One region of the Synechococcus sp. C9 genome, then DNA from elsewhere that is predicted to be linked to it. Evidence: riboswitches for the same ligand, from Rfam matches in the RefSeq annotation. Region 1 holds a riboswitch; each other region holds the start of a gene.
What was found. A riboswitch is a leader RNA that binds a small molecule or an ion and turns the genes downstream of it on or off. The one in region 1 is predicted to bind cobalamin.

Region 1 (7,702 bases):
GCAAAGACAAGCCCATTTGACTGAAGGCGGTTTGCGAGAGATATTGTCTATTCGGGAAGGGATGAATGACGGTGGTAAACGCCGTTACACCCATACCGAAATTCTGGAAAGTCTAGGCAAATCCTCAGAGACTATACGCCAGACATCATCTACGGATGGTGATGATATAGTCCGGTCTTCATGGTGACATGAAGGACTGGTGGGGGTAACTTCACCGGTCGCACTTGAACCTAATTTTTAGGTGGGTGTAACAAAAACGAACGGTCCTAAGGTGAATTGGTCGCCTTAGTAAAACTGAACCATATGCGGGAATATCCTCGTACAGCTTGGCTCTACTCGTCTAGTTAGGCACGGAAGTGATTTTTTAACTTCAGTTGTGCTGTTACGCTAGGCAGTTAAAATGAGCGAGACAGGGGGACAATCCGCAGGAAAGACCTGGAAAGCAATTTCCAGGAATCCCCAGAGACTTAATGTTCAGGTACGGCTAATGAATTTGGAAACGCAGTGGGTCGTTGGTTTTGTGGATGGGGAAGGCTGTTTTCATGTGAGCATTAATCCTCACAAGGAAATGGCGGTTGGGTATCAAGTGTTACCCGAATTCACTGTCGTGCAACACCAACGGGATGTGCAGGTGCTTCATGGCTTGAAAGCCTATTTTGGCTGTGGGGTGGTGCGGGTCAATCACGGTGACCGCATGGCCTATCGAGTCAGGAGTATCGAACATCTTGCTCAACGGATTGTGCCTTTTTTCCTCAAGCATCCGTTAAAGACGAGTAAAAACATAGATTTCCTGAAGTTTCGGGATGTGGTTTTACTCTGTCAGGCGGGTGAGCATTTGACGGAAGCAGGCATCATCAAAATTCAGCAGATCACTGCCCAAATGAATCGCAGTCGTACAAGATAAAGTCCAGCTTTGTTGGAAACAGCAAGGACAAACTGAGCGAAATTCCTTGTCGGGTAAGTTCCGACCCGCACGAAAGGCGTAATGATCAGAGCGCTGTCTCGGAGAGAGGCTCGGCGAAATAGACTTGTCCGTGAAGATGCGGACTACCTGTACCTGGACAGAAAGACCCTATGAAGCTTTACTGTAGCCTGGAATTGGGTTTTGGCTTGCTTTGCGTAGGATAGGTGGGAGGCTGTGAAGGTGCCCTTGTGGGGGTGCTGGAGCCAACGGTGAAATACCACTCTGAGCAGGCTGAGATTCTAACCCTGACCCGTGAGCCGGGCGGGGAACCGTTTCAGGTGGGCAGTTTGACTGGGGCGGTCGCCTCCTAAAAGGTAACGGAGGCGCGCAAAGGTTCCCTCAGGCTGGTCGGAAATCAGCCGTAGAGTGCAAAGGCATAAGGGAGCTTGACTGCAAGACCTACAAGTCGAGCAGAGTGGAAACACGGCCTTAGTGATCCGACGGCGCCGCGTGGAAGGGCCGTCGCTCAACGGATAAAAGTTACTCTAGGGATAACAGGCTGATCTCCCCCAAGAGTCCACATCGACGGGGAGGTTTGGCACCTCGATGTCGGCTCATCGCAACCTGGGGCTGTAGTCGGTCCCAAGGGTTGGGCTGTTCGCCCATTAAAGCGGTACGTGAGCTGGGTTCAGAACGTAAATCATTGCGTCACTGTGCAGTAATGTGCAGTAGCAAACCGACTAAAATCGGTAAAACCTTATTCTGGGCACCGAACCCTGGGGTAAGGCCATACCGAGGGTAAGTAGGATACCTGTACCATGTCGAGTCCAGAGGTATTGAGTTACATTGCTGGTTTTTTGGATGGGGATGGGTCTATCAATGTGCAGTTGGTGCGTCGTAAGGACTACCGGCTGGGCTATCAGATACGACCCAGTATTACCTTCTTCCAAAAACAAAAACATCGGGCGTTTTTAGAGTGGTTGCAATCAGTGTTTAGCGTAGGTTGCATCCGGGAACGCAAAGATGGCATGAGCGAATATAGTGTGGTGGATGTCAAATCAGTTGAAAGGATTTTGACGCAACTTCAACCCTATATTCGCTTGAAGCAAAAGCAATGTGATCTGATGTTGGAAATTGTGGCGGAACTGAAGCACTCTGCCCGTTTGTCCCCTCAGGATTTTTTGGCTCTGGCAAAAAAAGTGGATGTTTTTGAGGAGTTGAATGATTCCAAAAAACGTACCATCAAGTCTAGCCAAGTGGCGGAGTTTATGCGTGTACGGCATATCCTAATCCCGTAGAGACTGAGACCTAGGCTGGGCTAACCCCTCAGCGTAAGTCGAGAAGCCTTGTGGATCAAGGTATTCAAATGTCGGCTCCTGTTTTCGTTAGGGGTGAGAAACAGGATGAAGATATAGTCCATGCCCGTAGTGATACGGAGAACCATGCGTGAGACAGTTCGGTCCATATCCGGTATAGGCGTTGGAGTATTGAGAGGAGCCCTCCTTAGTACGAGAGGACCGGGAGGGACGCACCGCTGGTGTACCTGTTATCGTGCCAACGGTAAACGCAGGGTAGCCATGTGCGGAGTGGATAACCGCTGAAAGCATCTAAGTGGGAAGCCCACCTCAAGATGAGTACTCCTAGGTCACAGGCAGACGACCTGTTGATAGGCATCAGGTGTACGTGCAGTAATGCATTCAGCCGAGATGTCCTAATAGACCGTATCACTTGTTCATTGGGTGATTGACTATCTATCCCTATGCAGTTTTCAGGGTTTGGTTCAACTTTCCTGGTGTCTATGGCGCGGTGGAACCACGCCGATCCATCCCGAACTCGGAGGTGAAACGCCGCTGCGGCGAAGATAGTAGGTGGGTAACTGCCTGTGAAAATAGCACGATGCCAGGAAAATCTTCCCAAAGCCCTCTGGAGCGATTCAGGGGGTTTTGTTTTGGGTAGATACGGGTAGCTTGGCGTTAGGTTTTAGCCTTTTTGACCTGGTTTTTTATCAAGAAAGCTCAAGAAGTTTCTGGATCCCTTAGCTAGAGAAATTCATGGGGTTCCCCGGCTCACCCAGCCGTAGGTAGAGCAGAATTGGCAGAAGAATTAGGAGCATCAATACCACCGATAGAGCCGCTCCCAAAGGCCAATCCAGGGTTTTGAGAAACTGATTTTGCACCAGATTTCCCACCAGCAAACTCCGGGCACCACCCAAAATATCTGGGGTGACAAATGCCCCCACCGCCGGGATAAACACCAACAAACACCCCACGCCGATCCCCCGCATACTCAGGGGAATCAATACCCGATAGAGAATTTGCCAAAAATTTGCCCCTAAATCCTGCGCCGCCAAGACTAAATTAAAATCAAATTTTTCTAAGTTGCTATACAGGGGCAAAATCATAAATGGTAGATAGCCATACACCAGCCCAATCCAGACCGCCAATGGGGTAAACAACAGGTTCAATGGCTCGGAAATGATATTTAACCCGAGTAATATAGAATTAATCACCCCCCGTTGCCCCAAAAGTACCATCCAGGCATAGGTGCGTACCAGGAAATTTGTCCAAAAAGGGATGATCACCAATAACAAAAATACAGTGCGCCAGGGGCGGGGTTGGGTCACCAGCCAAAGTGCCAGAGGATAGCCCAACACCAGACACACCAGGGTCGTCCCCAAAGCTAACCCCAAAGAACGGAGCAAAATCTCCCCGTAGGTAGGGTTGAGCAAACGGGCATAATTTTCCCCCGTCCACTGCCACAGCACATTGCCATAGCCCTGTGAGGTGAGAAAACTATAGACCACCAGCAACCCCAGGGGCAGGAGGAAAAACAGCCCCAGCCACAGAACAGGTATGACCAGCAAACCCCGCCACACCCACCAGGAGCGATTCAACCTGCCTCCGTAATTTTACTGAGACGCATTTCCAGGAACCACAGATGACCCTTTTTAGGATAACCCTAGGCTGTGGCTAAATAGCGTTGTACCGTCGCCCGCAACTGTTCCGGGGTGGCTGGTTTTTCCATCACCTCATTCGCCCCCGCCAACCGTGCCCGTGCCCGGTCTAAGATGCCGCCATTAGCCGTCAACAGCACAATCGGCGTATCCTTCAGCACCGGGGATTTCCGCAGGAGCGAACAGACCTCCAAGCCATTCACCTGGGGGAACAACCAGTCCAGGAAAATCACAGCCGGACGGGTTTTGATCAACGTCCCCAACCCCCGCAACGGGTCTTCCAGGGTGACCAAATTAAACTGATCCCCCAGCGCCGCCGCCACATTTTGCAAACACGCCGGGCTATCATCCACACAGGCGACCACCGGTTTGGGTGCGGATTCCGTCACCTCAGGCAAAACCGGCGCTACATCCTCTAGTTCCTGGAGCCGGAAGTAGCCCTCCCGCACCAAAGCCAACAGGGACTGACCCACCAGGGGTAGCTGTGCCCCCGTCGCCACCGCCAAATCCCAGAAGGTGTGTTGCCCATCACACAACCGGGACAGGGTGAGATAGGTTTGGGCGTTCACCCGCTGTTCCAAACGGCGTTTTTCATGAAATTGGGGTGCCATATCCGGGGAAGTCGCCCGCAAACCCACCTCCTGCCACTGTTGCCAAACCTGTTCCACCCGCCGCCATTCCTCAGTTACCACCAAGAGGAGCAATTCCCCCGGCAGTCGGGCTTCCCCATCCCAGTAGCCCCGCACCTGACCGACCCCCATCTGCGCCAGGGTCACCGCCTGTGCCAAAGCAAACAAAACCTCCGTCACCGCCCCCCGGATCACCTGCTGGGCTTGCTCCTGGGTAATCTGCCGAGCCTCCACCGCCTGGGTCAATACGTCATACTCCCAAGCCGTCTCCGGCGCCCCCTGCACCCCCTGCAATGCTGGGGCAAACTGACCGGTCAACCGCCGCCACCGCCGATACCGATGCTGACCCCCGGTCGCAAATAGTAAACGTCCCCCCAGGAAAAACAACGACCACCGCTGACGGCTATCCCCCAACTGCAACTCCCCCGATAGGCGGTGCGTCTGCATCTTTGTCCACACGTCCGATAGGTGGGTCACTCTAAATGTTTGTCCTGACATTTCTGGCTTCTCCGAAGGTTGTTTCCGTAGGTTTACTGGCTCTACTGGTTGTATGGTAACAACTTTTTCAACATTTGGCGACATTTCTTAACAATTTACTCCTTAAAATGGGAATAGAGTCAGATTATCACGTCTTACAAAGGGTTACAACCCCGATTTGTACGACATTATACCTAGCTACAATCTTTATTTTGTATGTATAAGTTATTTATTTTATAGCCACAAAATTTACAAAAGCCATGCTCATCCCATGTCCCCAACGCCCCACCATCTCCCGATTTCAGTAAACATACCTAAGTATTTACCCGCACACGGAGAAAATTTATCCAATGCCGACCTGGGAAACCTTAAGTTTTTCCGTAGTATCCCGGAACCTCCCAAAATCTAGTGGTAAGTAGTCTGTTACAAATCCTTAACCTTACGACCGCACCGGCACCAATGGGCATTCCCCAGGAATCTTTCTTGATTAAGGAACAAAAATTTTCCAGAACCAAGGACGGGGACGGTGCCCTGCGACGAGCAGTGAGGAGTGAGAAGTGAGAAGTGAGATTCCCCAGAACCAAGGACGGGGACGGTGCCCCTGCGACCGCTAACTTTGAATTTATGAATTGATAGAGATACCCACAATTATAACAACAATAAAAGCATAATATAAATACAATATACAGCTTTTCCTGAAATGTTTACTTTTGTTAAGTTAATCTCCAACCACTCCTGGGCACGTGTTAGCTTCAAAGGCAGTTCGGTTCTAACGGGGAGCAGTCGTTAGAGGTAACGGGGAAAGTCCGGTGGAAATCCGGCGCTGTCCCGCAGCTGTGAGGGGAAATTTCACTCCCTAAGTCAGAATGCCCGCCGAGCGGTAAACCCAGAACATACAACATCTGCGAGGTACGGATGAGGAACGATTTACGGTCTTGCCGTCGGTTTTGGTTAGAAATTTTGAGGTTGTAGCGTCCCCTTGGCGCATTTTGAGGGGTGTTTGCTGGTGTCATGCTGACCCTTAGTCTGATTCCCAGATTGAGGTAATTTGGTATTTAACGCCAGTTTTGCAATGTGCCCCCAATTCTTCTGGAGTTTGGATGGGTTCTGGATAGGAACCTGGTTAATTTTGGCTGGCAATTTACTGAAATTTAGGACAATACATCATGACATTGGCTACAGCAACTTTGGGCTATCCCCGCATTGGTAAAAATCGGGAACTCAAAAAGGCATTAGAGGCTTTCTGGGGTCAAAAATCCGATGAAGCCACCCTCCGGCAAACGGTGCAACAGATCAGGTTAGCGAATTGGCAGACCCAAAAAGATGCTGGAATTGACCACATTGGCATTGGGGATATGTCGCTCTATGATTGGGTGTTGGATTGGATTGGGCGTTTGGGATTGATTCCCCAGCGGTTTCAGCATTTAGCGGGACTTGACCAGTACTTTGCGATGGCACGGGGACGGGAGGGGATTCCTGCCCTGGAAATGACCAAGTGGTTTGATACCAATTACCACTACCTGGTGCCGGAAATTGCCGCAGATATGGAACCCAAGGCTGATTTTGCCGAATTTTTGGCGGTTGTGGATCACGCCCAAAGGGTTCTCGGTTCACGGGCGGTGCCGATGATTCTTAGCCCCGTCACGCTGTTGTGTCTGAGTCGCCGGGAGGGGGATTTCCTGGCGCATTTGCACCGTTTATTGCCGCTGTACCGGGAATTGTTGACCCAGCTTGCCGCCCGGGGCACGGCGGAAGTGCAGTTCCATGAACCGATTTTGGTGACGAGCCAAGGGGTAGGGTTGCGTACAGCGATTGAGACCACCTATACCGAACTGGCGGCTGTCGGGGTTCCCATCCAGGTGATGACCTATTTTGATGACCTGGGGGATACCTATCCTTGGGTGGTGGCATTGCCGGTGGCGGGGATTGGTTTGGATTTCACCAGGGGCAGAAATTTAGAATTACTACAAAAGTACGGTTTCCCCAGCGATAAAACCTTGGGCGTGGGTTTGGTGGATGGGCGCAATATCTGGAAAATTCGTCCCCAGCGGGTGATGCCGATCCGAGAAGCAATCCAAAAAGTGACGAAAAATCTCCGCCTGCAACCCTCAGCTTCTCTGCAATTTATCCCCTACTCAGCCCAGCGGGAAACCAATTTACCGGCACCGCTTCGTCAGGTTCTCAGTTTTGCGGAGCAGAAATTGGCGGAAGTTGTCCTGTTGGCGCATGGGGGGGAAGGCAACGCAGAGAAACTCGCCTGTTTAGAAGCACAATGGCAGGCATTTGCCCAGTTTAGTCCGGCTAATCCGACGGTGCGGGAACGTCTGCATCAGGTAACCCCCCAGACCCTAGAACGTGCCCTGCCCTACGAGCAACGCCGACCCCTGCAACCCCAACTGCCCCCCTTGCCCACCACGACCATTGGTTCCTTTCCCCAAACCTCGGAGGTGCGCCAACTGCGGGTCAAGCGGAAGCGGGGGGAAATCACCCAGGCGGAATACGAAGCGGCGATTGATGCGGAAATTGCCCGGTGCATTCGCTATCAAGAGGAGGCGGGGTTGGATGTGTTGGTGCATGGGGAATTTGAACGCACGGATATGGTGGAGTTTTTTGGGCAACAACTCGCCGGGTTTGCCTTTACCGAGCATGGCTGGGTGCAGAGCTATGGCAGTCGGTGCGTGCGTCCCCCGATTATTTACGCTGATGTAGCGCGCCCTCAACCCATGACGGTGCGGGAGT
Region 2 (7,702 bases), 2.4 Mb from region 1:
GAATATGAGCAAAAAAAAGAGGCAATGGCGGGGCAAATCATTACTCGGTTAATGAAATTATTCCCCCGGCTGGATCAAGATTTGGACTACATGGAAGTGGGCACCCCCCGCACCCACCGGCGGTTTTTAGGACGGATGGACGGTTCCTATGGTCCCATGCCCCGGCGACCTCTCCCCGGACTGCTCACCATGCCGTTTAATCGCACCAGTGTTCCAGGATTGTACTGCGTGGGGGACAGTACCTTTCCCGGTCAAGGTCTGAATGCGGTGGCTTTTTCCGGCTTTGCCTGCGCCCATCGGGTCGCTACGGATTTGAATCTTTGAAGCAATGTTGCGGAAATGTAAAATTTTAGTTACATTATGGGTATAGGGATTTAGTGATGGGTCAAGCAGGAGTCAATCATGGACAATCAAGATCGCAATGTTTGGAGTTGGGGTTTTACCGCCGGTGCCGAAAACTGGAATGGTCGTTTGGCGATGCTGGGCTTTGTTTCCGCTTTGATTGTGGAAGCCATTAGTGGTAAAGGTGTACTGCACTTTTTGGGGTTGATGTAGTTTTGAGCTGGGGGATTCTCGCAGTGGGGAGTCCCCTATTCCATGAAAACTAAGGCTTTAGCGTGAACATAATCTAAAGTAGTGAGATCAGGACACCTCATGGCGATTTTTGGCTTTGGTAAAAAAGTGATGCTCCCTCAGCCGGAGGAGGCTTTACCCGGTCGTCCTACCCCCATGCCCGTGCCGGAAAACCATTATGTAAATGGTTCTCGGTTGACCCCACCGTTTCCTGAGGGAATGGAATTGGCGATGTTTGGCATGGGCTGTTTTTGGGGAGCGGAGCGGAAGTTTTGGCAAATGCCGGGGGTGTACAGTACGGCGGTGGGCTATGCCGCTGGGTTTACGCCTAATCCCACCTATCAGGAAGTGTGTACGGGGATGACGGGGCACAATGAGGTGGTGCGGGTGGTCTTTGACCCCCAACAGGTCAGTTACAGCGATTTGCTCAAAACCTTCTGGGAAAGCCACAATCCCACCCAGGGGATGCGCCAAGGTAATGATGTGGGAACGCAATACCGTTCGGGTATTTATGTGTACTCTCCCCAGCAGAGGGAATTGGCAGAACAATCTCGGGATGCTTACCAAAAGGTACTCAGTGCCGCTGGGTATGGTGCCATCACCACGGAAATTTTGGATGCCCCGGAGTTTTACTACGCCGAAGCCTACCACCAGCAATATCTAGCGAAAAATCCGGGGGGCTACTGCGGTTTGGGGGGTACGGGAATTGCTTGTCCCGTGGGTGTCACCGCCGCCCAAGGTTAAGCTAATATAGGAATCTGTGCGTGTGGCTCAGTAGCTCAGCGGTAGAGCAGGGGACTCATAAGCCCTTGGTCGCGTGTTCAAATCACGCCTGAGCCATTTCCTTATAACCCCATCATCATAAGACTCTTAGCCTTACCTATGTACTCGTAAAGTACATCGTTATTCAGAGACCACTTCACCAAAAATAGGGGCTAGAAGGCGCAAGAATCGGCTATGGTGGACTGAAAAGTAGTCCAGATTTAGTCCAAGATGGCAGAGCAGGAGACTGGAATAGAAGTCAAAATCACCGAGGTCAACCAGAGACTGAAGCTATGGCAATCCTAATTGAGAGTGGAACAGGGGTCGCAGGGGCACCGTCCCCGTATTTGGTTCTGGAGAATTGCTGTTTGTTAATCAAGCAGGATTGCTATATAGAACCCATTTGAGATTTCAAGGAGGAGATGCGAGACGCTTCAACATAAGGCGAATAAATTTAGTGACGGCATGGGTCAGAGTTCGTTCAAAGTTCTTGACCAGACTCTTGCACCGCTCCATCCAAGCATGGGATCGCTCAATCACCCACCTAGCTGTCACGGGCACAAAGCCTGATTTCTTTTGTTTTGACGGCTTCGTTGACATTTCAAAGCGGATTTTGGTCATAATTTGTGGATAAATCTGCCCCAATTTTTGATTAAAAAGTTAATATGATACCCCCGGTCTAACAAAATCGTAATTTTGGGAATCGTCACCGGCTTAGCCCTGAAATAATCCATATTTAGGGTCAACATTTCCACTAATCCCACATCATCCGGTACATTGGCAGGCGTACAATGAGTGAAAAAAGGAAACCCAAGGGTATCGACAGCCAGATGTCGCTTGATACCATGAGTGGCTTTATAAAAACAATATCCTTTAGCATCAATACTCGCATTACAAGTATTTTTTACCGCTTGGGAGTCAACGATGATTAGGGTTGTCCATTGGGATTTTTTTTTACAGTCTTTTAAGTAGTTATGGGATACAGTTGAACCCCGTTTGCCGTAGGTCAATCATGCTGAGGTTTTAGAATAATCAAGACTTTTTGTATCCTTTAATTGACAAATAGACTGTACCTGTTGGTGCAATCGGTGCATCAACTCGGTCAATACGCCAGCGGCTCGCCATTGTTTATAGTGCCAGTAAACAGTTGAATAAGGGGGTAAGTCGCACCAATTACAACCATTTTTGAGTTGATACAAAATGCCATTCATGATTTGTCTATTTGTCCATTTGGGGGGACGAGTTTTTTCTTCTTAGGTAGTAATTCCAATAATAGCGGTTCAACAATCTCCCATTCTGCATCACTAAGGTCGCTGGAATACGCCATACTATCTCCACTGAGTCCATGCAATTTCTCTATATTCTATAAGATGTCAAATGGGTTCTATAGATGCGCCAATATACATCAATAAAACCTTTTATGATCCAGTCACCTTCATTAGTAGCAACTGCCTCGGCGAAAGACCTTGTATGAGATGGCAAATAAAGGAGAAATTGGTCTGGGATCATTTGTGGCGTATAACGTCTTAGTTGATTGTAGATGTTAGCGGTGCAAAAATTACAACAACTCCCGCACATCCGTCACCCGCCCCGTGACCGCCGCCGCCGCCACCATCGCCGGACTCATCAACAGGGTACGCCCCGCCGCCGAACCCTGCCGCCCCTTGAAATTGCGGTTGGAAGAGGAAGCACTCACCTGCCGCCCCTGCAACTTGTCCGGGTTCATCGCCAAACACATGGAACACCCCGGCGACCGCCACTCAAACCCAGCCGCCAGAAACACCTCATGCAGCCCCTCCTGTTCCGCCTGCCGTTTCACCGCCTCCGAACCGGGCACCACAAAGGCTTTCACCCCCGGCACCACCCGCCGCCCCTGGGCTACCCGCGCCGCCTCCCGCAAATCCGTAATGCGCCCGTTGGTACAACTGCCGATAAAACACACCTCCACCGGCATCCCGGCAATCGGTTCCCCCGGCGTCACCCCCATGTACTGATAGGCTTCGGCGGCTAAATCCCGCTCCTTCGGGGGCAAATCCGTTAAATGGGGCACCCGTTCATCCACCCCGATGCCCTGTCCCGGCGTAATCCCCCAGGTCACCGTCGGGGCAATCTCTGCGGCGTTAAACGTCACCGTATCGTCGTAGGTGGCATCCGGGTCACTCGCCAAACCCTGCCACAGGGACACCGCCCGTTCCCAATCCTGGGGCGCATGGGGACGTTCCCGCAGATAGTCGTAGGTCACCTGATCCGGGTTCACATAACCACAGCGGGCACCCCCTTCGATGGACATATTGCAGACCGTCATGCGTTCTTCCATATTTAGTCCATGAATTGTACTGCCCGTGTACTCATAGGCATACCCCACCCCCGCCTGCACCCCCAGACTGCGAATGATATGCAAAATCACATCTTTGGCGTAAACCCCAGGGGCTAAATCCCCGTCCACCTGAATCTTCCGCACCTTTAACCGGGAAATCGCCAAGGTCTGGGTCGCCAACACATCCCGCACCTGGGACGTGCCAATCCCAAAGGCAATCGCCCCAAACGCCCCATGCGTCGAAGTATGGCTATCCCCACAGGCGATGGTCATCCCCGGTTGCGTCAACCCCAATTCCGGCGCAATCACATGGACAATCCCCTGATTCCCGGAGCCAATGTTGTACAATTTAATGCCAAAATCTTTGCAATTTCGTTCCAGGGTTTGAATCATTTCTTCCGCCAAGCTATCCAGAAACGGGCGTTGCTGGTTTTCCGTCGGGACAATGTGATCCACCGTCGCCACCGTGCGTTCAGGAAACAGTACCGATAACCCCCGTTCCCGCAACATGGCAAAGGCTTGGGGGCTGGTCACCTCATGGATCAGGTGCAGACCGATAAACAATTGGGTTTGTCCCCCCGGCAAAACTGCCACCTGATGCCGTTCCCAGACCTTATCAAACAATGTTCCCCGACTCATGAATACTAAATTGACTCGTACCAACGCCATTGATCTATTTTAGGGTCAAACCGCCAGACCCGGGGGTATTTTTTTTGCCACCGCCATTGGCACCAGTCCCAGGTGTGCTGTAATTTTGCCCCCAGGGGAGCCGGTTGGGTCATCTGCGCCACCTCCTGATTGTACCTATCCCGCCGTTCGGACAATTGCCCCGGATGACGTTTGAATCCCCCCAAATAACTGCTGACCACCTGCAATTCCGTCTGGTTTGCGAACTGTAACCAGAGAAAATAATCCCCCGCATATTGCCAGGATTTTAAGCGTTGTAAATCTAATTTTTGATGAACTTTTTGTGTCCAAAACGTGGATTCCTGTTGCACCCGACACCAGGCTTGGTTGTACAAACCATAGGCAAACAATTCCCGCCGGTAGGGGTAGGGCAAATCCATGTGAATCACCTGGGAATGTTGGTTGTAAATTACCCGATAACCCGTTAACCAATCCACCTGACCGGTTTGGATAATATCCGCCACCACCGCAAAGGCTTGGGGGTAATAAAAATCCCCCGCATTTAGATAGGCAATCACATCCCCTGTGGTTTGCGAAAACCCCTGCGCCAAAGCATCATACATCCCCTGGTCTTTGGCAGAATGAATATGCACATTGGGGTAATCGTAACTTTTTAATAATTCCAGGGTGTGATCCGTCGAACCCCCATCCATGACCCAATATTCCAACTGCACCCGCCCGGAACGTACTGCCGTTTGATTCAGTACCGAATCTAAGGTTTCCGCTAAGTAGGGGGCGGCATTGTAACAGGGGGTAACAATCGAAAATTTCATCTGGCAGTGGGGTTCATTCTGCATTAAAGTATAGAAGCCGGTTGGTTGGGGGGTCAGCCCAGCCAGGTAACGGGGAAAGTGTGGTGCAAATCCACCGCTGTCCCGCAACTGTGAGGGAATTGTGCGTCAATTCCTGAGTCAGGATGCCCGCCGGTGTTGTCCTAAATTCTGCGAGGTACAGATGAATGCAATTGTTTCCCCCGCCCCAGGTTAGTTGATCCTTACTCAAATCGGCACCGTTGAACCGTTTTCACCGGTGGGAATAGCCGATTTTCACAGCAATTTTCATGGAATTGGGAATAGTAGCTGTCGGGGCTTAATTCCCGGACTTACTTTCCTTGAAAATCCATCTCTAAATTGGGTGAAATTGCTATGGGTCGCTGGAATAGACGGGTTCTTTCCCGTTTTTCAAGATTAATTTTTGCAGGATTCAATTGACACAATCATTTGGGGTGTGATTTATGACCGTTGATTCCACTTTGTTTGTCTGCACCACCTGTGGGAGTACCTGGGAAGATGGCAAACGCATTGGCACCAGTGCGGGAGAATTTTTGCTTCAGGATTTGCAGGTGGCTTTAGCGGATTCGGGCATCCAACTCCAAGCCGTTAAATGTTTAAGTGCCTGCCTCAATTCCTGTGCGGTAGCGATCACTGCCCCTGGTAAATTTTCCTATGTTTTGGGGCAATTACCGGCGCAAGACCAGCGTTCGGAAACCGTAACCGCCCTGGTGCAATTAGCCCAATTACATCGGGAAAAAACGGATGGCTTTGTACCCTACGGGGAACGACCAGAATTATTAAAAAATCGGGTGTTGGGACGCATTCCGCCCCTGGTTCCGTCTAAGTAGTTCCTGGGTAATTTTATCCATTGGACATCACCAATTTTAGGGGCATCTCCTAATTTGAGTTCTCCCGAATTTCTACATCGCATGGCTAAGATGTTCGGTTGATTCCAGTAATACTGATGCCCTGTATTTCGTTCCACTTTTGAGGTAGCGATGAGTAAAATTCCAGTCACAGTAATCACTGGCTTTTTGGGAGCAGGGAAAACCACTTTAGTTCGCCAGGTATTGCAATCACCCCAGAGTGCCGGTTTAGCGGTTTTAGTGAATGAATTTGGGGAAGTGGGAATTGATGGCTCCCTATTGGAAAACTGTTGCGATACGCCGGTGGTGGAACTGACCAATGGATGCCTGTGCTGTACGGTGCAGGAGGATTTTTTACCCACCATGCGGTATTTGCTGGAGCGACCGACCCCACCGACGGGGATTTTGATTGAGACTTCCGGGCTGGCTCTGCCCAAACCCCTGGTGCAAGCCTTCACCTGGCCGGATATTCGCACCCGGACAACGGTGGATGGGGTGATTACCCTGGTGGATGGGGAGAATCTGCTCACCGGGCAATTGTCCCGCTATTATACTGACGGTGTACCCCTGACTGAACACGATACCCCTTTGGCAGAATTATTGTCAGACCAATTGGCTTGTGCTGACTTGGTACTCCTCAACAAAGCCGATACCCTGACCTCCGAGCAACAAACGCAATTAATCACCTGGTTACAAACCCAAGTCCGTCCGGGGGTAAAAATCATACCTTGTCATTACGGGCAAGTGCCGGTGGAAGTATTGCTTGCCCAGGGGATGGCGGTGGAAGATGATTTAGCCCAACGTCCTAGCCACCATGACCAGGAACACGACGAGGACGACCACGACCAGGAAGTGCAGGCGGTGGTGCTGACCGGGGGAGCCATTGCCCAGCCGGAATTGCTCATCCAACGGTTGCAGGAAATGATCAACCACTATGAAATTTATCGAGCCAAGGGTTGGGCGAATGTGGCAGGCAAACCCCTGCGTCTCGTCATCCAAGGGGTAGGCACCCGCATACATACTTACTACGACCGCCCTTGGAAGGAACAGGAATCTCGGCGCACCCAAGTCGTTTTGATTGGTCGAAACATTCCCGACGGGTTGGGGTTGGGATTTTAGGGTGGGGCAATTCCAGAGGGTTTAGGAACGCTTGACCATCGGCGTTAGTGTAGCCATAAGCCCCGTGCTCAGCAGTTATGAACAACTCAGGGGTCATTCTTAATAGCCATGAATGAATACAGGTGGCTTTTTGAGTAGCCCTGTGGCTGACATAAATTGCTTGAGATTACTATAGCCATCCGACTCGATGAACGAACAAAAATTTTCCAGAACCAAGAAGTGTCCATAAATTAAAATTAGTAGATGGGGTGAGATGGCTACCAATTCGTAAGAGGGTTCATTATTTTAAGAGAGTCTCACAATGGTACAAACTCCTGCGAAGCCCCTGAACTTGGAGGAATTTCTCAAGTTGCCGGAGACGAAACCCGCCAGCGAGTATATTCATGGGGTGATCATCCCAAAACCCATGCCCCAGGGAGTGCATAGTGCCATTCAGACGGAATTAGCTTCGGCAATTAACGGGGTTATAAAACCTAAAAAAATTGCCCGGGCTTTCACTGAATTACGTTGCACCTTTGGCGGATGTTCAACGGTGCCGGATATTTCCATATTTCTGTGGGAACGAATTCCCCGCCAGGAAAATGGTGCAGTGGCGAATGTTTTTG
Region 3 (7,702 bases), 590 kb from region 1:
CGCCAGGGGTAGGCACAGCCGATGTCATGGGCGCAACCTCCACCACCAGAGCGGGTAGACTCGCTAACCAAAACAGCACCATTCCCCCCACCAACGACCCATAAACCGCCAGGGGAATCCCCGCCGCCCCCAGAATCCAACGGCTCATCCACAGCCCAATCACCCCTTGGGTCACCGGCTGTCCCACCAATGCCAGGGTGAGCATCCCCAGGGCAAACCCCACCTTCTGCGTCGGCGGCAGGGGTCTCAGGGCATTGGTATAGGCATAAACATCCAGATGATGGTGCATCCCGGTTCATCCGCCTTAAGCCCAGGGCGAGCCTTAATGTTGCTCATCCCGAGCGGACGCACTGCGCCCCTGATACCGCCCCAGGACATAGCCGATCACCCCGGCCCCCAACCCCGCCTGCACCGCAAACAGCAGGGACTCCAGTTCCCCACTGGCCGGTTCCAAAACCGGGTTCACCCAGGGCTGGTAATCCGGTCGCATCGCCTCAATCGCCTCCGTAGCCGCACCATCTGCCCCCTCAAACGCCCCATTCCGGGTAATGACCAACGGCAGTACCGCCAGCCCTACCACCCCCGCCAGCAATAGCCAATTTAGCCCGGTCATGGATTTGGAAGAATTCTGCATCGCCCTCACGCTCCTTCTTTGAGTAACGCCAACGACTCCAACTCCGGTCGGCTATAGGTCTGGAGCCAATTCCACACCAGCACCGTCAGCAGACCCTCACTCACCGCCAAAGGCACCTGGGTGATGGCAAAAATCGTGGCAAATTTGGCAAAAGCGGCACCAACTCCCCCTGTTACCGCCGGGAATGCCAGTGCCAACTGCCAAGACGTGACCACATAGGTCATCAAATCCGCCAGCGCCGCCGCCAAAAAAACCGCCACCGTTTGCCGCCGGGTCATCCGCATCACCCCCTGATACACCCCATAGGCCACCAACGGCCCCACCACCGCCATCGAAACCCCATTCGCCCCCAAGGTGGTCAGCCCCCCGTGCGCCAACAGCAACGCCTGGAACAGCAACACCAGCCCCCCCAGCACCGACATCACCCCAGGGCCAAACAGGATCGCCCCCAGCCCCGTCCCCGTCGGATGGGAACAACTCCCCGTCACCGAAGGCAATTTCAACGCCGACAACACAAACGTAAACGCCCCAGCCAAAGCCAACAACAACTTGGCCTCGGGAAATTCACGGGTGATGCGCCTCAAGGCAAAAAATCCCCAGACCAAAAACGGCAAAAAAACCACCCACCAAAAAATCGCCCAGGCAGGGGGCAAATACCCCTCCATAATGTGCATCGCCTGTGCCGGTTGTGCCGCCCCAACCACCCAATACACACCCAACCCAGCCAACAGAGCCAGCCGGGAACGCCGCAATATCTGGAACATCAATCCGTACCTCGCAGATTGGTCTATGTTGTCAACCGGCGGCGGGCATCCTGACTTAGAGGCACCAAACCTCATCACAGTTGCGGGACAGTGACGGATTCACACCGTGCTTTCCCCTTCACATCCGTTGGCTGTTCCCCAACGAAACCGACGGCTAGATTTATAGCTTACAATACTATTCTTTCCCCAGATCAATTCTCATGTAAATAATAATTAAGGGCACCTCTATGTATTTGCATTACTAGAAGATTATTTCGCCGGAATACCCATACTCATGGCTACGCTACGCAGGCTATCCAAAACCAAGGACGGGGGTGACCCCGATTATCAACTGGATTAAGATTATTATAAACCTTGGAACCCCATGATTCAGACCATATTCAGTTAAGATTAAGATAAAATATCTAACGTTTATAGGGTGTTGGTTTGCTAGAGCTTATGAAGACTTCCCATTCTATTTTGACCGGCATAGTAACCATGACTATCGTGTTATTCCTGCAAGGCAGTCCTGGGCTGACCCGTCCGTTTCGCTCTGTCCAAGAACATTTCCTGGGAATTCCCGCCCCCCTCTTGCCCTTGGGTTCTACTGAAAACCGTCAGCGTTATTTGCATTATGCCACCGTGGATGTTCCGAATGGTTATATTCGCTATCAAGCCAGCGATAATCCCCAACAGTTTGAGTTTGCTATTTTCCGCAAAAATAATGGGCAATATTTAGCGGCGTATAGCGTGCCCTATGACCCGGTTTCTTTCCCAGAACAACCCGGTTTATCCCAGTTAATTTTGTTGGACTATCGTCAGGGACAATGGCGAAATGTGACCCGGGAATTGTTACCCGTACCTTTTGATCCCACCCTAACCTACCAATTACCCAGAGTGGGACGGGACATTATTGTGGTAAATCGCCGCAACCAAAAGCTCTACCGTTTGCGTTGGCAAAATGACCGGTTTGTGCGCCTGGGAATTTAGGTTTTGTGCCCTGTAGGTAAACCATAATAGAATTAAATTGTCCAATCTTAGCACGCCCTTTTGGGGATTAATTTAGTTATAGCAATCCTAAATGAAAATGGAATAGGGGTTCCGTATTTGGTTCTGGAACATTAGAATTAGAATCCAGTGGCGACCCCCCGGAAGTTCAAAAAATTGAGGCGGAATCCCAACAACTGCAAACCCCAGGGGTGGAATTGGGTGCCCCGACCTTACTGCAATTACCCATACAAAAAGGGAACGTGGGTTCTGACCCTGCGGATGCGTTTTGACCTTTGACGTTAAGGGGAATTGGTAGGCAGTTCCGGCGGAGGGGCAAAATTAAACGGCGCATTCCCCACCGCTCGCTCCAAAGCCGCCAACGCCCGGTTGTAACCCAATACGGCGGTCACCAAATTTCCCTGGGCTTGGGTGAGGGCATTTTCCTGGTTGATCACATCGGTTTGGGTGCCCACCCCCGCCTGGAAGCGCAGACGTGCCAGCCGTAAACTTTCATTCGCCTGTTCTAGGGCAAGGGCGGCGGTTTTGATATTGGTCTGATTTGCCCGCAGGTCACTAAACGCCTGCTCCACTTGGAAGCGCACCTGGTTACGGACATTAGCGTAGTTAATATCCGCCACGGCGATGTTCGCCTCCGCTTGCCGTGCCCCCGCAAAGGCTGCCCCCCCATCAAACAGGCTAAACCGCAACTGCACACCGAACACATAGCCCTGCCCAAAACCGCCCTGCTCCAAACCCGTCGGGCTTTCATAAAAACGCAGGTAGTCCGTCTGGGCAAAGAGGCTCAAATTAGGGCGAATCCCGGAGAGCGCCAACTCCCGCTGTGCCTGCTGGAACCGCCGTTGGGAGAGTTGGGTGACCAATTCCGGGCGCTGTTGCCACCCCAAAATAATGCTTTGATCCAAGGGAATCGTCCATTCCCCCGCCGTTTCAATCGGGTCGGAAGCGGTCACGGTCACCTGATTCCCCAGGCTGAGAATTTGTACCAAATTTCGCTGAGCCACCTGCTGATCCCGCTGGGCATTCACCAATTGTTGCTGGGCATTCGCCAACTGCACCTGGGCTTGCAGGACGGCAAACTGGGTCCCCACCCCCGCCCGCAATTGCGCCTCCGCATCCCGCAAACTCACCTGTGCATTCCGCACCGCCGACTGACCGATGTTGACCTGGGCATCCGCATTTTGCAAGTCGTAGTAGGCTCTCGCCACATTCAACTGCAACTCCTGCGCCACCTGCACCCCATTCAGGATCGCTTGCCGCAGTTGTTCCTGGGCTTGTTGAATCCGGGCACCCCGTTGCCCCCCCGTATAGATGTTGTAATTCAAGCGTAAGGTGCCATCCCAGGTCAGGGAAGGGCCATCGTTGCCCCCACCCCCCACCAAACGGGCGAGGGGATTTTGAGCGGCGTTGATCCGGGCAACCCGGGCGGAAATTTCCGCTTGCGCCGACTCACTGCGCTGAAAATTGGACTGGAACTCCAGGGTGGGAAACAAAGCGGCCTGGGCTTGGCGTAACCCGGCGCGGGCGGCTTCAATCTGGGCCCGGGCGGCCTGTAACTGCCGGTTGGTTTGGGCCGCCAGTTCCAGGGCTTGGCGCAAACTCAGGGCCTGGTCGGTTTTGATCTCCACCTGGGTTGGCTCGGTAGGCGTATCGAGGGGGTTTGCCGCCGGTAAAACTGGGGCTAACAGGGGCGGTAAATTGCGAAAATCCTGACTGCCAGGGGAATTGGGGGGTACGGGGGTCACCGGTGGTAGGTTGGGTAATCCCGGCACCTCCCCAGGGGGGTTCGTTTCTGCTATCCCCGGAGGCAGGACTCCGTAGGCGATTCCCACTGCCACCATGCCAGACAGCCACCAGCGTACCGGATTCCACTTCATGCCGCTGTACCCTCACACCATTCCCACCATACCCCCTGGCTTCATTTTTTGACAATTCGGGAGTGCCTCGGCTCCTAAAGCGGCCACCAGTTGCCCCGTTTGATACCCACAGGCAGTTTGGTTGCCCAGTTGGTACGTGCCCCCGCCAGTTGGTCCTCGGCGACCAAAGCCCCCTCCAAATTCGCCCCGCACAGGTTGGCATCCCGGAGGTTGGCATTGCGGAGATAGGCTTCGGTTAAATCCGCATTCCGCAAATCGGCACCCTGGAGGTTGGCAAAACTGAGATAAGCCTTGTGTAAATTCGCCTTTTGCAGATTCGCCCCCTGCAAATTCGCCCGCCCCAAATTCGCCTCTTCCAAAATACTTTCCCGCAAATTCGCCTTGCTCAAAATCGCTTCCGTCAGGATACAGCCCACCATCGTTTCCCCCTGGAGGTCATACTCCCGAAAGTCCTGACCCGCAAAATCTTTTCTGCCCCGGCGCAGGGCATCTTTCAAGCGACTGGGGGTGAGTTTGCCGCTGTCGGTTTCCCCGCTTTCCAGGTTGAGGGCACGGGCTTTGCGGGCACGAATCGCCGCCGCCAACCGACTGGCTTGACTGTCCCCACTCGTGGCTTCGGGGGGGGTGGGCAGGGGCGCAGGGGGGGTGGTTTTTTGGGTGCGTAACCCCTGGGATAGGTTGGTGTAATGGGGTTCCAAATCCAGGGCACGCATCACGGCACCGGCGGTGGCATAGCGCTGTTTGAGGGAAACCGCCAGCATCCGGTCCAACACCTGGGCAAAGGCATCACTCACCCGCACGTACTGCCGCCACCGGATTTCCCCGGTTTGGGGGTCAATTTCCAATTCCTTGGGGGATTTGCCCGTGAGTAGGTAGAGGCAGGTGCCGCCCAACGCATAAATATCGCTGGCATAGACCGGGCGCATGGACAACTGTTCCGGGGGCGCATACCCCGCCGTGCCAATGGCAAATTGGGTCAGTTCCCCCTCCGCCCCACTGGGGATTTGTCCCACCTGTTTTACCGCCCCAAAGTCAATCAAAATCAATTCCCCGTCCGCTTTGCGGCGCATGATATTGGCGGGTTTAATATCCCGGTGGATGGTGCCATGCTCGTGAATGTACTGCAAAACCGGGAGCATCTGCCGTAGAAACAGCTTGACCGAACCCTCCTCATAGGGGCCATTTTCCCGCACCTCCGCCTGGAGGGTTTTCCCATCCACAAACTCCTGCACCATGTAGAAATGGGGCGGCTCGGCAAAATAATCCCGCAAACTCGCCAACCGGGGATGGTTCCCCAACCGCCCTAAAATTTCTGCCTCCCGCTCAAATAATTCCTTCGCCATCTGGTACACATGGTCATCGGGGTTGTCCACCGGCGGGCGCAGTTGTTTGATCACGCACAAGGGCTTACCCGGGAGATTTTCCTCCACGGCGGCAAAGGTGGCACCGAACCCCCCATAGCCCAGACATTTTTTCATCCGATATTCCCGTCCCCGGTGACTGAGGATCAAACGTGACCCACAATTGCCGCAGACCAGGGCACCTTCCGGGTTTTGGGGGCGTGTGCAGGAGGGGTTAAAGCAGTAACTCACCTGGGACCCACAGTTAGGACAGTTTCTTCCACTTTAGTTTATTCTCCCCTGGACAGGATAGGGCAGATACACGGTTAAACTGAAATCCTCAACCGGGAACTTTTTGGGAATGGTACGATCAGGGAATTCGGAATTTGCGGTACCGGCAAACGTCGGGAGTAAAATTATGTTGCGTATGTTGCAAAAATTCATGGTACGCCCAAACGTTTCCCAACGCTTCGCCTGGACGCTCCTGGCGGCGCTGACGGTGGTGAGTAGTGCGGGGGTGGCGGTGGCGCAGGGTTCGGGCTGGACCCTCTGGGGGGGGCCGAAAAAAGAACTGCGCTATTCGGCGGATTCGGGCCGAATTGGGGAATGGGACCGCTATTACCTGAATGTGCCCCGGCAGAGCATTGCGGTGGCGGAGTATTACATCACCTATCCCGAGTACTATCGGGGGGAATTGGACCCCAAGGCGGTGGAGGTGGTGCGGAGCCGTACCCGGGGCAAGGACCAGCAAAAATTCCGGGTGGGGGAAGCGGTCTTGGATAAGGAGAACCGCCTCCTGCGCATTGCCCTGGTTGACCCGGTGCCCGCCGATACGCCGGTGGATATTGTCCTATCCAATGTGAAAAACCCCCGCAACAGTGGGATGTATTTTTTCAATCTACAGGTGTTGAGTCCCGGGGATATTCCCTTGCCCCGGCAGGTGGGAACTTGGGTGATTACCCTGGGGACAGGCAGTTAGGGATGAATTCTGGGCTAAAATAGCCTTTATTTGCCTGATCCCAAACCATGCTGAACCCACAACTGAGTGATTTTGGTGCCACCATGAGCCGCCTGACGGGGGTGCGGGCGATCATGAAGGACATTGTGGAAACCCTGCAAGCCCGGGCGGGGGAGGATTTGATCAATCTGAGTGCGGGGAATCCGGTGATTTTGCCGGAGGTGGAGCAGTTGTGGCGGGATTGCACCCAGGCGTTGTTGGCCAGTCCCGACTATGGGGAGGTGGTGTGCCGCTATGGTGCCAGCCAGGGGTATCAGCCCTTGATTGAGGCGGTGGTGGCGGATTTTAACCAGCGGTATGGGTTAACGCTCACTCCCCGGAATGTGTTGGTGACGCCGGGCAGTCAATCCCTGTATTTTTTTGCGGCGAATGCCTTTGGCGGGGTGGGGCGGGAGATTGTTCTGCCCCTGAGTCCTGATTATACGGGCTATGGGGGGATTTGTTTGGTGCCGGAATCCCTGCGGGCGGTGCGACCAGCCTTGGCGGTGGATGAACAGGGGCATGAATTTAAGTACCGTCCCGATTTTGACCAGTTGGAATTTGGAGCCGAAACGGGCTGTGTGATTTTTTCTCGCCCCTGCAACCCGACGGGGAATGTGTTGTCGGAGGGGGAGGTGCGGCAGATTGCGGCGTTGGCGGCCGAGCGGGACATTCCGGTGCTGGTGGATTCGGCCTATGCGGCGCCCTATCCGGGCTTGAATTTTACGCCCATGACCCCCGTATTTGCCCCCAATATCGTCCACTGCATCAGCCTGTCCAAGGCGGGTCTGCCGGGGGAGCGGGTGGGGATTGCCATCGGGGATGAGGGGATTTTGCGGGCAATTGAAGGGTTTTTGACCAATGCCTGTATCCATGCGTCCCGGTATGGGCAGGCGTTGGCGGCACAGGCGATTGCGTCCGGGGCATTGGCCCATTTATCGGCGACGGTGATCCGCCCCCATTATCAGCACAAGTTGGCGGTGTTGGCTGAGGGTCTGCGGGCGGGCTTGCCGGGGGATTTGCCCTGGTTTTTGCATCGGGGCGAGGGCGGGGTATTTGCCTGGTTGTGGTTGCGGGATTTGCCCATGAGCGACTGGGAACTC

Region 2: it holds a riboswitch for cobalamin, as region 1 does, so the genes downstream of both, MLD66_RS00645 (DUF1636 domain-containing protein) here and metE (5-methyltetrahydropteroyltriglutamate--homocysteine S-methyltransferase) in region 1, are expected to answer to the same signal.
Region 3: it holds a riboswitch for cobalamin, as region 1 does, so the genes downstream of both, MLD66_RS09345 (energy-coupling factor ABC transporter permease) here and metE (5-methyltetrahydropteroyltriglutamate--homocysteine S-methyltransferase) in region 1, are expected to answer to the same signal.

The regions. Positions count from the first base shown of each region.
Region 1 covers NZ_JALAAD010000001.1:2,494,029-2,501,730, forward strand. Annotated here, with positions in the region: rRNA gene MLD66_RS12230 (23S ribosomal RNA) at 1-2,640, shown strand, start outside; rRNA gene rrf (5S ribosomal RNA) at 2,693-2,809, shown strand; gene MLD66_RS12240 (ABC transporter permease) at 2,940-3,797, opposite strand; gene MLD66_RS12245 (response regulator) at 3,863-5,068, opposite strand; cobalamin riboswitch at 5,711-5,856, shown strand; gene metE (5-methyltetrahydropteroyltriglutamate--homocysteine S-methyltransferase) at 6,130-7,702, shown strand, end outside.
Region 2 covers NZ_JALAAD010000001.1:123,615-131,316, forward strand. Annotated here, with positions in the region: gene crtH (carotenoid isomerase) at 1-324, shown strand, start outside; partial or broken gene MLD66_RS00610 (high light inducible protein) at 412-555, shown strand; gene msrA (peptide-methionine (S)-S-oxide reductase MsrA) at 655-1,317, shown strand; tRNA gene MLD66_RS00620 (tRNA-Met) at 1,342-1,413, shown strand; partial or broken gene MLD66_RS00630 (transposase) at 1,953-2,273, opposite strand; gene leuC (3-isopropylmalate dehydratase large subunit) at 2,894-4,291, opposite strand; gene MLD66_RS00640 (glycosyltransferase) at 4,297-5,112, opposite strand; cobalamin riboswitch at 5,134-5,282, shown strand; gene MLD66_RS00645 (DUF1636 domain-containing protein) at 5,574-5,960, shown strand; gene cobW (cobalamin biosynthesis protein CobW) at 6,111-7,097, shown strand; gene MLD66_RS00655 (Uma2 family endonuclease) at 7,399-7,702, shown strand, end outside.
Region 3 covers NZ_JALAAD010000001.1:1,899,740-1,907,441, reverse strand. Annotated here, with positions in the region: gene cbiQ (cobalt ECF transporter T component CbiQ) at 1-289, opposite strand, end outside; gene MLD66_RS09350 (energy-coupling factor ABC transporter substrate-binding protein) at 323-634, opposite strand; gene MLD66_RS09345 (energy-coupling factor ABC transporter permease) at 640-1,398, opposite strand; cobalamin riboswitch at 1,421-1,565, opposite strand; gene MLD66_RS09340 (hypothetical protein) at 1,876-2,367, shown strand; gene MLD66_RS09335 (TolC family protein) at 2,667-4,262, opposite strand; gene MLD66_RS09330 (serine/threonine-protein kinase) at 4,337-5,854, opposite strand; gene MLD66_RS09325 (DUF2808 domain-containing protein) at 6,021-6,581, shown strand; gene MLD66_RS09320 (valine--pyruvate transaminase) at 6,629-7,702, shown strand, end outside.